Regions from separate parts of the Comamonas sp. AG1104 genome, predicted to be linked through region 1. Evidence: riboswitches for the same ligand, from Rfam matches in the RefSeq annotation. Region 1 holds a riboswitch; the other holds the start of a gene.
The links. A riboswitch is a leader RNA that binds a small molecule or an ion and turns the genes downstream of it on or off. The one in region 1 is predicted to bind S-adenosylhomocysteine.

Region 1 (4,335 bases):
GGCCCAGGCGGCCTTGCCTCATGCGCCCCAGGGGCCGGCGCATCACATGCTGGTGCAGATCCGCAATCAGGCGCAGGCGCTGCAGCAACTGGTGGACAACCTGCTGGCCATGGCGCGCCTGCAGCAAGGCGGCGTGCAGCTCAAGCGCGAATGGCTGCCGGTGGACGAGCTGGTGGGCAGCGCGCTGGCGCAGATGCGCGAGCGACTGGCCGCTCATGCGCTGCAGACCGCGCTGCCGGCCGATCTGCCCTTGCTGCAGCTCGATGCCGTGCTCATGGAGCGTGTGCTGGTCAATCTGCTGGACAACGCCATCAAGTACACGCCCGAAGGCACGACGATCACCGTGACAGCGAGCGTGGCCGATGGCGACTGTGTGCTGAGCGTGCAGGACGCGGGGCCGGGCCTGCCAGTGCATCTTTCGCCCGAGCAGTTGTTCGAACCCTTTACCCGCGGGCAGGCGGAGAGTGCCGTGTTCGGCATGGGGCTCGGACTGGCTCTGGCTCAGCGCATCGTGCAGGCCCATGGCGGCAGATTGCGGGTGGCGGCGGCAGACCCCGGGCCGGGCACCATTTTCAGCGTACACCTGCCCGTGCCGGAGCAGCCGGCCATGGACGAATGAGCCGACAATCCCGTGCATCACATGCAAATCCGAACATGACAAGCGCCGCACCCCGCATCTTGCTGATTGAAGACGACGCCAGCATCCGCCGCTTTGTGCGCCTGGCACTGGAGGACGAAGGCTGGCAGGTATTCGAGTCAGAAACCGCCAGGCGCGGCCTGATCGAGGCCGCCAGCCGCCAGCCCGATGCCGTGGTGCTGGATCTGGGCCTACCCGATGCGGATGGCAAGACCGTGATTGCCGAGCTGCGCAGCTGGAGCCAGCTGCCGATTCTGATCCTGTCCGCGCGCGAGCGGGAAGAGGAAAAGGTGGCGGCGCTGGATGCCGGGGCTGATGACTACCTGACCAAGCCCTTTGGCGTGCCAGAGCTGCTGGCCAGGCTGCGCGTGATGCTGCGCCGCCGCCAGCAGGCGTCGGCGTCAGACAAGCCCGGCAGTTGTGCGCGTTTCGGTGCTCTGGTGGTGGATCTGGCGACGCACGATGTCAGGCGTGACGGTGTGGCCGTGCACCTCACACCCATAGAGTTTCGTCTGCTGGCGGCCCTGATTGCCGGCCATGGCAAGGTGCTGACGCATCGCCAGCTGCTGCTGCAGGTATGGGGGGCAGAATATCTGGACCGCCCTCACTATCTGCGCGTGCACATGGCCAATCTGCGCCAGAAGCTGGAGAGCGATCCGGCCCAGCCCCGGCATCTGGTAACCGAGTTGCAAGTCGGTTATCGCTTGGTGGGCCTGGAAGGCTGATTCCTTTATAATCGCCGTCCATCCGAGGAGCGTTGCAGCGTTCCCCCGGCCAGCCATGAGCTGGTCTGCGCGGGGCGTGAGGCTCGGATTTCATCCCGCAACGACGCTCGCCCACGCTTTCTGTGCGGTGAGCCGGTTCATTCCCCCTCTGCTGCAGAACGTGGTTTTTCATTCAAGATTTGGAGAAAACCATGAACGCTGCCGTGCGCTTCAACCCCGCTGATTCGGCCATTACCGATATTTCCCTGGCTGCCTGGGGCCGCAAGGAAATCAGGATCGCCGAAACCGAAATGCCTGGTCTGATGGCTGTGCGTGAAGAGTTCGCTGCTGCCCAGCCCCTGAAGGGCGCGCGTATCACGGGCTCGCTGCACATGACCATCCAGACAGCCGTGCTGATCGAGACGCTGACGGCTCTGGGCGCACAAGTGCGCTGGGCTTCGTGCAACATCTTCTCGACCCAGGACCACGCAGCAGCTGCCATCGCCGAAACCGGCGTGCCTGTCTACGCCATCAAGGGCGAGTCGCTGGAAGACTACTGGAACTACACCCACTCCATCTTTGAATTCGGCGCCGCCGGCACCGAAGGCGAAGGCCCCAACATGATCCTGGACGACGGCGGCGATGCCACCATGCTCATGCACCTGGGCAAGCGCGCCGAGAAGGACCTGTCCGTGCTGGCCAACCCCGGCTCGGAAGAAGAGCGCATCGTCTTCGCCGCCATCAAGGCCAAGCTGGCCGTGGACCCCACCTGGTACAGCCGCAAGTCGGCCCAGATCCTGGGCGTGACCGAAGAAACCACCACTGGCGTGCACCGCCTGAACGAAATGTCTGCCAACGGCAGCCTGCTGTTCCGCGCGATCAATGTGAATGACTCGGTGACCAAGTCCAAGTTCGACAACCTGTACGGCTGCCGCGAATCGCTGGTGGACGGCATCAAGCGCGCCACCGACGTGATGATCGCCGGCAAGGTTGCCGTGGTCGCCGGTTACGGCGACGTAGGCAAGGGCTGCGCCCAGGCGCTGTCTGCGCTGCGCGCTCAAGTGTGGGTGACCGAGATCGACCCCATCAATGCACTGCAGGCCGCCATGGAAGGCTATCGTGTAGTGACCATGGAATATGCCGCCGACAAGTGCGACATCTTCGTGACCACCACCGGCAACAAGGACATCATCCGCCACGAGCACATGGTTGCCATGAAGGATGAGGCCATCGTCTGCAACATCGGTCACTTCGACAACGAAATCGATGTGGCTTCGATCGAGAAGTACGAGTGGGAAGAGATCAAGCCCCAGGTCGACCACATCACCTTCCCCGACGGCAAGAAGATCATCCTGCTGGCCAAGGGCCGTCTGGTGAACCTGGGTTGCGCCACCGGCCACCCCAGCTTCGTGATGTCCAACTCGTTTGCCAACCAGACCCTGGCGCAGATCGAGCTGTTCACCCGCCCCGACGCCTACGAAGTGGGCAAGGTCTATGTGCTGCCCAAGGTGCTGGACGAGAAGGTCGCACGCCTGCACCTGAAGAAGGTCGGCGCCATGCTGACCGAGCTGAGCGACGAGCAAGCTGCCTATATCGGCGTGAGCAAGCAAGGCCCTTACAAGCCTGAAACTTATCGCTATTAATAGCACCCCCTGAGGCGCTTTGCGCCTTCCCCCTCTCTCTCTACGCGCTGCGCGCCAGGGGAGGGGGACGACAGCTTTGCTGCGCGGCGGCGCTTGCTCGCTGTTACTGGTGTGGATAGCGCCAGTATCGAGGTCGTCGTGGTTTTATTTGATAGCTGCTTGCGCACGTTATGTATTGATTTCAGATGGATATTTATCTGAAATCAAGCTGTATCAAGCGAATGCAGCTATCTAAAAAGATTTCTTTTGCCCGCTGCACCTTTGTGCAGCGCCTGGCGCTGGTTTATTTCAAAGGAAGCGACGCTATGCGCGCAGATGTTTTTTTGGTTGAAGCAGGTCATGCTGCCACCCGTTCCCAGGCCCAGCGCCTGATCGCCTCGGGTGTGGAGTGGCGCCTGACGCCGTTGGCGCCATGGAAGAAGGTGGCCAAGAACGGCGACGAGATTCCTGCTGGTGCCGAGCTGCAGCTGCTGGACGCCGCCGAGGCCAAATACATCTCGCGCGGTGGACTCAAGCTCGAGGGCGCGCTGGCCGCGACCGGCCTGAGCGTCAAGGGCTTGCGCTGTCTGGACGTGGGCCAGAGCACGGGCGGCTTCACCGATTGCCTGCTGCAGGCCGGTGCGACCCAGGTCATCGGCATCGACGTGGGTCATGGCCAGCTGCACGAGCGCCTGAAGAATGACGAGCGAGTGGTCTGCGTCGAGGGCTTCAATGCCCGCGCGCTGACGCCCGAGCTGCTGGAAAAGGCCTGCGATGAAGCGCTGTGCGAAGTCATCGAGGAAGAAGAGGACAACGACACCCAGCCTGTCGCCCCCTATGCCTGGATGCGCAACGGCGGTCAGGTCGATGAGGACTATGACGACAGCGACGATGCCAAGGAGCAGGATGTCGAGAGCTTCAAGGCCGAGCGCGCCGCCAAGGCCAAGGCACGGGCCGAAGGTCTGGCTCCGGTGGAGTTGCGCCGCAAGCCAGGCACCGAAAATATCGACATCACCCCGGCATTTGATTTCGTGACCGGCGATCTGTCCTTCATCTCGCTGACTCTGGTGCTGCCTGCCGTGGTGCAGCTGCTCAAGCCCCACGGCCAGTTGCTGATGCTGGTCAAGCCCCAGTTCGAGCTGCAGCCCGGCCAGATCGGCAAGGGCGGCATCGTGCGTGACCCGGCCTTGTACGCCGAGGTCGAAAAGCGCATTCGCGACTGCCTCGGCGATCTGGGGCTGAGCGTCAAGCAGTGGCTGGACTCGTCCATTGAAGGCGGCGACGGCAATCACGAATTCTTTGTCTGGGCCCAGCAGGGCGCTGAAGTCAAGGCTCCGGCCCCGGCTGTTGCAGACGAATCGGCTGCGGCCAG
Region 2 (4,335 bases), on a different contig from region 1:
CTCACGCTGGATGCGGGGTTCATGGCCAGGCTCTCGGTCAGCGTCATGCCGATCTCATCGGCCTGCAGCGCCTTGAACAGGTCGATCTTGGCCGTGTGATCGGGGCAGGCAGGGTAGCCGGGCGCGGGGCGAATTCCCTTGTAGGCTTCCTTGATGAGTTCCTCGTTGCTCAGGTCCTCGTCTTCGGCATAGCCCCACAGATCCTTGCGCACGCGCTGGTGCAGGCATTCGGCAAAGGCTTCGGCCAGGCGGTCGGCCAGGGCCTTGAACATGATGCCGCTGTAGTCGTCCAGCGCGGCTTCGAATTCCTTGTCCTTCTTCTCGGCGCCGATGCCGGCAGTCACGGCAAACAGGCCGGCATAGTCGGCAATGCCCGACTCCTTGGCGGCCACAAAGTCGGCCAGGCAGCGGCTGGGGCGCATCACGGGCCGTCCATCCGGGCCGTCCACGGCCTGCTTCTCGGTCTGCTGGCGCATGCCGTACCAGGTGGTCAGCACCTGGCTGCGCGATTCGTCGGTGTAGAACACGATGTCGTCGCCCACGCGATTGGCCGGGAACAGGCCCATCACGCCATTGGCCTGCAGCCAGCGGCCGTCGATGATCTTCTGCAGCATGAGCTTGGCATCGGCGAGCACCTTGCGCGCCTCCACGCCCACGACCTCATCGTCAAGGATGGCCGGATAGGGACCCGCCAGATCCCAGGTCTGGAAGAACGGGCCCCAATCGATGTACTGGGCAATTTCGGCCAGGTCGAAGTTCTTGAAGACCCGGCGACCCAGGGTGCGCGGCACCACGGGAGCATGGTTCACCACAGCAGCATTGGCGCGGGCCTGCTCCAGCGCCCACAGCGGCGTCTTCTTCTTGTTGGCATGCTGGGTGCGCACCTTGTCGTAGTCGGCGCTCAGCTCGTCCAGATAGGCCTGCTTGCCGTCGCCCAGCAGGCTCTGCGCCACGCTGACCGAGCGCGAGGCGTCGGGCACATAGACCACGGGGCCGTCGTACTTGGGTGCAATCTTCACGGCCGTGTGCACGCGCGAGCAGGTCGCGCCGCCGATCAGCAGCGGAATCTTCTTGATGCGGAAGTAGTCGTCCTTGTCCATCTCGCCGGCCACATACTGCATCTCCTCGAGGCTGGGAGTGATCAGGCCCGACAGGCCGATGATGTCCGCGCCCTCGGCCTTGGCCCTGGCCAGGATCTCGTGGCAGGGCACCATCACGCCCATGTTGATGACCTCGAAGTTGTTGCACTGCAGGACCACGGTGACGATGTTCTTGCCGATGTCGTGCACGTCACCCTTGACAGTGGCAATGACAATCTTGCCCTTGCTGGTCACGTCCAGGCCCGCTGCTTCCTGCTGGCGCTTCTCTTCCTCGATATAGGGCACCAGGTGGGCCACGGCCTGCTTCATCACGCGCGCGGACTTGACCACCTGGGGCAGGAACATCTTGCCGGCGCCGAACAGGTCGCCGACGATATTCATGCCGTCCATGAGCGGGCCTTCGATCACGTGCAGCGGGCGGCCTCCGCCCTGCACCACGATCTGCTGGTAGGCCTCTTCGGTGTCTTCGGTGATGAAGTCGGTGATGCCGTGCACCAAGGCATGCGACAGACGCTCGCCCACGGTCTTCGGTGCCTCCGGCGTGCCGCGCCACTCGAGCTTCTTGCTGTCGTCCTTGGCCGCGCCCTTGGCGCTGTCGGCGATCTCCAGCAGACGCTCGGCCGCATCGGGACGGCGGTTGAGCACCACGTCCTCCACGCGTTCGCGCAGCTGGGGCTCCAGGTCGTCGTACACACCGACCATGCCGGCATTGACGATGCCCATGTCCATGCCTGCCCCGATCGCGTGATAGAGGAACACGGTGTGGATGGCCTCGCGCACGGGGTCGTTGCCGCGGAAGGAGAAGCTCACGTTGGAGACGCCGCCCGAGACCTTCGCTCCGGGCAGGTTCTGCTTGATCCAGCGCACGGCCTCGATGAAATCGACGCCGTAGTTGTTGTGCTCTTCGATGCCGGTGGCCACGGCAAAGATGTTGGGGTCGAAGATGATGTCCTCGGGCGGGAAGCCCACTTCGTCGACCAGAATGCGGTAGGCACGTTCGCAGATCTCGATCTTGCGCGCAAAGGTATCGGCCTGGCCTTTTTCGTCAAATGCCATCACCACGGCGGCCGCGCCATAGCGCTTGACCAGCTTGGCGTGCTTCTTGAACTCCTCGACGCCCTCCTTCATGGAGATCGAGTTGACGATGCCCTTGCCCTGCAGGCAGCGCAGGCCGGCTTCGATCACGTCCCACTTGGAGCTGTCCACCATCACCGGCACCTTGGCGATATCGGGCTCGGAGGCAATCAGATTCAGAAAGCGCACCATGGCGGCCTTGCTGTCCAGCATGGCCTCGTCCATGTTCACATCGATCACCTGGGCGCCGTTTTCCACCTGCTGACGCGCCACGGCCAGCGCTTCCTCGTACTGCTCATTCAGGATCAGGCGCGCAAAGGCCTTGGAGCCGGTGACGTTGGTGCGCTCGCCCACGTTGACGAACAGCGTCTCATCGCCGATGAAGACGGGCTCCAGGCCCGACAGGCGCATGGGAGGAATGGCAGTGGAAGGGGTAGCAACGGACATCAGCTCACCTGTGTGAAAACCAGAAACAGAATCGAAAACAGGTGAGCGCCGTTGGGAGTGCAGGCAGATCGCCAACCGGATCTGCGACCCCGAGCCTGACGGGTCAAACATCTCAGGGATGACCTGCTGCAGCGCTCCTCGGGGTGAAGCCCGTCATTCTACGGCGAGGGCGGGCAATCAGGGCTTCAAGGCGCTTTGCCCCGTGGCCGTGCAGGCACGGCTCTTTGTGAATGGCTATAGCAGATTGGACTTTCCACACCCCAAAAACAGGAGCAAGGCAAAAGGTAATTTCGCAAAACACGAATGCAGCCATCTCATTTCAAGCATATTCCTGACATGGTGCACATCCGCAAGGAATGGCGCGCACAGCTTTCCTGCTCTGAGGCAGCCCGGCACCGACGGGTCCGCTTGCCATGAGTGGACAAGCACCTACAGCCCCTATCTTTGAGTCTTTGGCACCATCGACAGCAAATGTCTGGTCCATGTGCTCAGCCATGTACCGCCGATTGCCAGCCATGACAGGGCAGGCCCTTCGGCCGTTGCATGGAACCACCCAGGAGATCTTCATGAACGTGACCTTCGGCGCGTACTACACCCTCATCATGGCCGTGCTTGTGCTCATGCTTGGCAAGCTCATGACAAGACATATCCGCTTTCTGCGCGACTTCAATATTCCCGAGCCTGTCTCCGGCGGCCTGGTCGTGGCGGCCATCATCTTCATGCTGCATCAGACCACGGGACTGGCGCTGAGCTTCGAGGGCAGTCTGCAGTCGGCTTTCATGCTGGTGTTCTTCTCGTCCATCGGCCTGAGTGCGAACTTCGCCAAGCTGCGTGAGGGCGGCTCGGCGCTGTTCATTTTCCTGGGTGTGATTGCCGTCTTCATCATGATGCAGAACATCGTGGGCGTAAGCCTGGCCACCGTGCTGGGACTGGATCCGCTGATCGGCCTGGTCGCAGGCTCCATCACGCTGGTGGGCGGCCACGGGACGGCAGGAGCCTGGGGCTCGGTGCTGGAAAACCAATACGGTCTCACCGGAGCCACCACCCTGGGCATTGCCTGCGCCACTTTCGGTCTGGTCATCGGCGGCCTGGTGGGCGGCCCGCTGGCCAAGCGGCTGATCACGCGCCACCAACTGGCCCAGCCGCTGACCGAGTCCGAGCAGCTGCGCGCCGATGCACCCACCGTGAGCGAAGGCAGCGAGGTCGCCAACTTCGAGTCGCCCAACAAGGCGCCGCGCCTGATCACGGCGGATGCGGCGGTGGAGACACTGGCCCTCTTCGCGGGCTGCCTGGCCTTTGCCGAATTCATGACCGGCCTGACCATGGGAACGGTCATCCAGCTGCCTACCTTTGTCTGGGCGCTGGGGGGCGGCGTGGTCATCCGCAACGTGCTGGACTATATGTTCGGCTTCAAGGTCTTTGACCGCGCCATCGACGTCTTCGGCAATGCCGCGCTGTCCATCTATCTGGCCATTGCGCTGCTGTCGCTCAAGCTGTGGGAGCTGACAGACCTGGCCGGCCCGCTGATGGTCATCCTGGCCGCACAAGCCATCGTCATGACGCTGTATGCGGCGTTCGTGACCTTCCGCATCATGGGCAAGAACTATGACGCCGCCGTGCTGGCCGCCGGCCACTGCGGCTTCGGCATGGGCGCCACACCCACGGCCGTTGCCAATATGCAGGCCATCACCAACCAGTACGGCCCGTCGCACAA

Region 2: linked by a shared signal. The riboswitch ahead of metH (methionine synthase) and the one ahead of ahcY (adenosylhomocysteinase) in region 1 are both predicted to bind S-adenosylhomocysteine.

Annotation. Positions count from the first base shown of each region.
Region 1 covers NZ_QQAS01000002.1:70,633-74,967, forward strand. Annotated here, with positions in the region: gene DFO48_RS04965 (sensor histidine kinase KdpD) at 1-619, shown strand, start outside; gene DFO48_RS04970 (response regulator) at 655-1,362, shown strand; S-adenosyl-L-homocysteine riboswitch at 1,381-1,478, shown strand; gene ahcY (adenosylhomocysteinase) at 1,554-2,984, shown strand; gene DFO48_RS04980 (TlyA family RNA methyltransferase) at 3,290-4,335, shown strand, end outside.
Region 2 covers NZ_QQAS01000004.1:200,356-204,690, forward strand. Annotated here, with positions in the region: gene metH (methionine synthase) at 1-2,621, opposite strand, end outside; S-adenosyl-L-homocysteine riboswitch at 2,658-2,767, opposite strand; gene gltS (sodium/glutamate symporter) at 3,188-4,335, shown strand, end outside.